2 regions of the Paraclostridium sordellii genome follow, and region 2 is predicted to be linked to the other one. Evidence: a T-box and tRNA genes for the amino acid it is inferred to sense, from the RefSeq annotation. Region 2 holds a T-box; the other holds one or more tRNA genes.

Region 1 (2,317 bases), 370 kb from region 2:
TTTATCTATTTCTCTTATTTTTCTAGCAACATCCATCCCATTTATTTTCTCCATTTGAATATCTAATATAAATATATCTGTATCTTTAGGATAGTTATTTAATAATTCTTCTCCGCTTTTATATATTTTTAAATTGTACTCAATACTATTTTCTTCTAATATACCTTTAAGAAATTTCTCTAACGTTTTCTGATGTTGAATTTGATCTTCGCATAAAATTATTTCTATCATATTATCCCCTATATCTATATATCTTTTTATGTTCTTATAAAACTATTATACCTAATTTTTCCATAAACCTTAAGGTGTACTGTTTTTTCGCACAAAAAAAACTCCTGGATAACATCCAAGAGTTTTTAACTGGTGGGATTAACAGGGCTCGAACCTGTGACCCCCTGCTTGTAAGGCAGGTGCTCTCCCAGCTGAGCTATAATCCCAAATTAGCTGGTGACTCATAGGGGAATCGAACCCCTGTTACCGCCGTGAAAGGGCGGTGTCTTGACCGCTTGACCAATGAGCCATATTTTTTACATAAAAAAATGGTGATCCATCCGCGACTCGAACGCGGGACACCCTGATTAAAAGTCAGGTGCTCTACCGACTGAGCTAATGGATCATCTTTTTTGTGGAGCTAGTGATAGGAATCGAACCTACAACCTGCTGATTACAAGTCAGCTGCTCTACCGTTGAGCCACACTAGCATAGTGTATTTGGCGACCTGGAAGGGACTCGAACCCTCGACCTCCAGCGTGACAGGCTGGCATTCTAACCAGCTGAACTACCAGGCCGCATTATTGGTGGGATTAACAGGGCTCGAACCTGTGACCCCCTGCTTGTAAGGCAGGTGCTCTCCCAGCTGAGCTATAATCCCACAATTAGTTGGTGACTCATAGGGGAATCGAACCCCTGTTACCGCCGTGAAAGGGCGGTGTCTTGACCGCTTGACCAATGAGCCATAAATGGTGATCCATCCGCGACTCGAACGCGGGACACCCTGATTAAAAGTCAGGTGCTCTACCGACTGAGCTAATGGATCATTTTTGCTGAGATGTTGTTTCGACTTTTTTCGTCCGCCGCATCAACAAATACTATTATATTAGCTTTATTAACTTTCGTCAACACTTTTTATAATTTTTTTTTATTTTTTTAACTAATTTATCTAAATACCCTATTTTTCAATGGTTTAATCTAATATTGTATATGTATTTTTTGTTAAATTAATAAAAAAATATTATATTTTTTTATTAATTTTTTTATTTTAAATGTAAAATATTTTTTTGATATTTATTATATAATATAAATAAAATTATAAAAGGGGGACAATTTATGAACATTATAAGAAAAGAAAATTATACATTTACATTTTCAAATTCAAACAAACCAGTTTCATTTATAAAACCTGGAAATAATATTGTTTTCGAAACTCATGATTGCATGTGTAGTCAAATTTCTTGTGAAACTGATAATTTAGATGGAATAGATTTTGACAAGGTTAATCCAGCAACTGGACCTTTATACATAGAAGGTGCTATGCCTAATCAAACTCTGAAGGTAACTGTACAATCTATCGACTTAGATAATTATGGAGTTGCCATGACTGGTCCTGGAGTTGGAGTTCTTGGAGAAAAGTTAGATAAAATGACTCATAATATATTAAATATTAAAGAAAACTCAGCTATATTTAAAAATATAGAACTTCCTTTAAATAAAATGATTGGTGTTATAGGTGTAGCTCCAAATTCTGAACCTATAAATTGTGGAACCCCTGGAAGTCATGGTGGAAATATGGACTGTAAAGTTATAGGTGAAGGTTCTATTGTGTACCTCCCTATATATACACCTGGAGCTCTTCTTTCTGTTGGTGATGTACATGCAGTTATGGGAGATGGGGAAATTGGAGTAAGTGGAGCTGAAGTAGGTGCAAAGGTTGACCTTAAAGTAGACTTAATATCTAATTTTAAAATTAATAATCCTATAGTAGAAACTGATGATGCTTATTATACGATAGCATCTGCACAAACATTAGATGATGCCTATAAAATAGCAGTTGAAGATATGTTTGAAATTTTGCTTTCTAAATGTAGCTTAAATAAAAATGATTTAATCATGCTTATGAGCCTAACTTGCGATATTGAAGTTTGCCAAGTTGTAGATCCTCTGAAAACCATAAGATATAAAATAAAAAAGGAAATTCTAAAAAAACTTAATATAGATAAATTAATATAAATATAAAAAAATAGTTAATGCTTGGCATTAACTATTTTTTTATATTTTAAATTAGAATATATTCTTTCTTATTATAGTTTGAGCTCTGTTT
Region 2 (2,317 bases):
ACTAAAAGGTGATATGATAGAGATTGGATAAAACTACAAATTAAGTAGTTTTATTTTTTTATGCTAATATTTTATAAACTATAAACATATTTATTAAATAGAGGCTATAGATATTAATATAAGTGGTAATAATTATTATTATATAGTTCTTATTAATTACATAAAGGGGAAATGGGGATGAAGAGAAGAATTAAACCTATTTTATTAAATTTGTTTATAGTAGGTATACTTTTATTTTTAATATTTCTTATGTACGAAAATATTTTTGAAAGAACTCAAGAGGACACAAATAGCAACATAGAGGTCAAGCTATTAGATAGTGATGCATTAACACTAACTCAACTTATGCTAAAAACTAGTGATATTTGTAATAGAGGGCCAAGACCTAAGCCAGAAAAAATTGCATATATAACTATAGATGATGGACCTTCAAAATATACTGATGAGATTTTAGACATACTTAGAAAAAATAATGTAAAAGCTACTTTTTTTATGATAGAGGGAAATATGAAAACATATCCTGAAGCATTAAAAAATATAGCTAAAGAAGATCATTCTCTAGGATTTCATAGTGTGAGCCATGACATAAATGTTTTATATAAAACACCTGAGGCAACTGTCAATGAGTTTAACAAATGTAAAAATACTTTAGAAAAAATAACTAATAAAATATCTAACTTAATAAGATTACCATATGGAAGTAAACCATATGCACCAAAAGAATCTTACGAAGAGTTATTAAAAGAGGGTTATAAAATTTGGGATTGGAACTTAGATACACAAGATTGGAGAGCTACATCAGAACAAATAGTTGAAAGTGTAAAAACATATGGCCCTCAGCATAAAGAGATAGTTTTACTTATGCATGAAAAAGAACAAAGTGTAAGAGCTCTTCAAGGAATAATAGATGAATTAGAAAATCAAGGATATACTATACTTCCTATTGAAGAGAGAGAAAATCCTAAAAATTTCTGGAAACAAAATTTAAGTAAATGAATATAATGCTTATAAATATTGACAATAATAATATGGATTATATATAATTAAAAGATAAATAGAATAATTAAAGACTAAGAAAAAGAGGAGTATGCAAGCTCAACTTACAGAGAGGAAAGTTCATCGGCTGAAAAACTTTCTAAGAAATGAATTGCAGAAGGTAGCTTTGGAGTTTCTAAGCAGAAATAGTAGTAAGCTTAGACGGTGAGAATCGTTAAATTCATTAAGAGTTATATAAATTTTAAATTTCAAGTTTATATAAAATTAAGGTGGTAACGCGAGCTTTTCGTCCTTAAATGGATGTAAAAGCTCTTTTTTATTTATAGAAAATTAATTTTAAAATATCAAAATAATAGGAGGAATCTATATGGAAAATACTAACTTATCAAAAACGTATAATCCAAAAGACTTTGAATCAAGATTATATTCAAAGTGGGTAGAAGAGGGATTATTTAAATCTAAGCCAAACCCAAATAAAAAGCCATTTACAATAATGCTTCCCCCACCAAATATAACAGGACAATTACACATGGGGCATGCTCTTGATCATACTTTACAAGATATACTTATAAGATGGAAGAGAATGGACGGTTATGAAACTTTATGGCAACCAGGAACAGACCATGCATCTATAGCAACAGAAGTTAAGGTTGTTGAAAGAATTAAAGAACAAGAAGGAAAAACTAAATACGAACTAGGAAGAGAAGAGTTCTTAAAAAGAGCTATGGACTGGAGAAATGAGTTTGGTAGAAAAATAGTTGACCAAATGAAGCAGTTAGGAGATTCTTGTGACTGGGATAGAGAAAGATTTACAATGGATAAAGGATGTAATGAAGCTGTTACTGAGTTCTTTGTGAAACTATATGAAAAAGGTCAAATATATAGAGGAAACAGAATAATAAACTGGTGTCCAGATTGTAAAACTACATTATCTGATGCAGAGGTTGAACATGAAGAACATGATGGAAAGTTCTATCATATAAAATATCCAATATCAGGTAGTGATGAGTTTTTAGAAATAGCTACAACTAGACCAGAAACAATGCTAGGAGATACAGGTATAGCAGTAAACCCTGAAGATGAAAGATACACTCATTTAGTAGGAAAACATGCAGTACTTCCTTTAATAGGTAGAGAACTTATAATAGTTGCTGATGATTATGTTGATTTAGAGTTTGGTACAGGTGCAGTTAAAATGACTCCAGCGCATGACCCTAATGACTTTGAAGTAGGTCAAAGACATAATCTTGAAAAAATAAATGTAATGAATGAAGACGGAACTATGAATAAATTAGCTGGTAAGTACGAAGGTATGGACAGA

What was found. A T-box is a leader RNA that pairs with one kind of tRNA and senses whether it is charged. The one in region 2 lies ahead of ATCC9714_RS01200 (valine--tRNA ligase), so its partner is inferred to be a tRNA-Val.
Region 1: it encodes a tRNA-Val, which carries the amino acid that the T-box ahead of ATCC9714_RS01200 (valine--tRNA ligase) is inferred to sense. The anticodon was not compared.

The regions. Positions count from the first base shown of each region.
Region 1 covers NZ_LN679998.1:3,260,384-3,262,700, forward strand. Annotated here, with positions in the region: gene ATCC9714_RS15765 (LytR/AlgR family response regulator transcription factor) at 1-231, opposite strand, end outside; tRNA gene ATCC9714_RS15770 (tRNA-Val) at 362-437, opposite strand; tRNA gene ATCC9714_RS15775 (tRNA-Glu) at 446-520, opposite strand; tRNA gene ATCC9714_RS15780 (tRNA-Lys) at 541-616, opposite strand; tRNA gene ATCC9714_RS15785 (tRNA-Thr) at 627-701, opposite strand; tRNA gene ATCC9714_RS15790 (tRNA-Asp) at 712-788, opposite strand; tRNA gene ATCC9714_RS15795 (tRNA-Val) at 796-871, opposite strand; tRNA gene ATCC9714_RS15800 (tRNA-Glu) at 881-955, opposite strand; tRNA gene ATCC9714_RS15805 (tRNA-Lys) at 961-1,036, opposite strand; gene ATCC9714_RS15810 (acetamidase/formamidase family protein) at 1,327-2,226, shown strand; gene ATCC9714_RS15815 (adenylosuccinate synthase) at 2,278-2,317, opposite strand, start outside.
Region 2 covers NZ_LN679998.1:235,841-238,157, forward strand. Annotated here, with positions in the region: gene phoU (phosphate signaling complex protein PhoU) at 1-31, shown strand, start outside; gene ATCC9714_RS01195 (polysaccharide deacetylase family protein) at 178-996, shown strand; T-box leader at 1,064-1,293, shown strand; gene ATCC9714_RS01200 (valine--tRNA ligase) at 1,364-2,317, shown strand, end outside.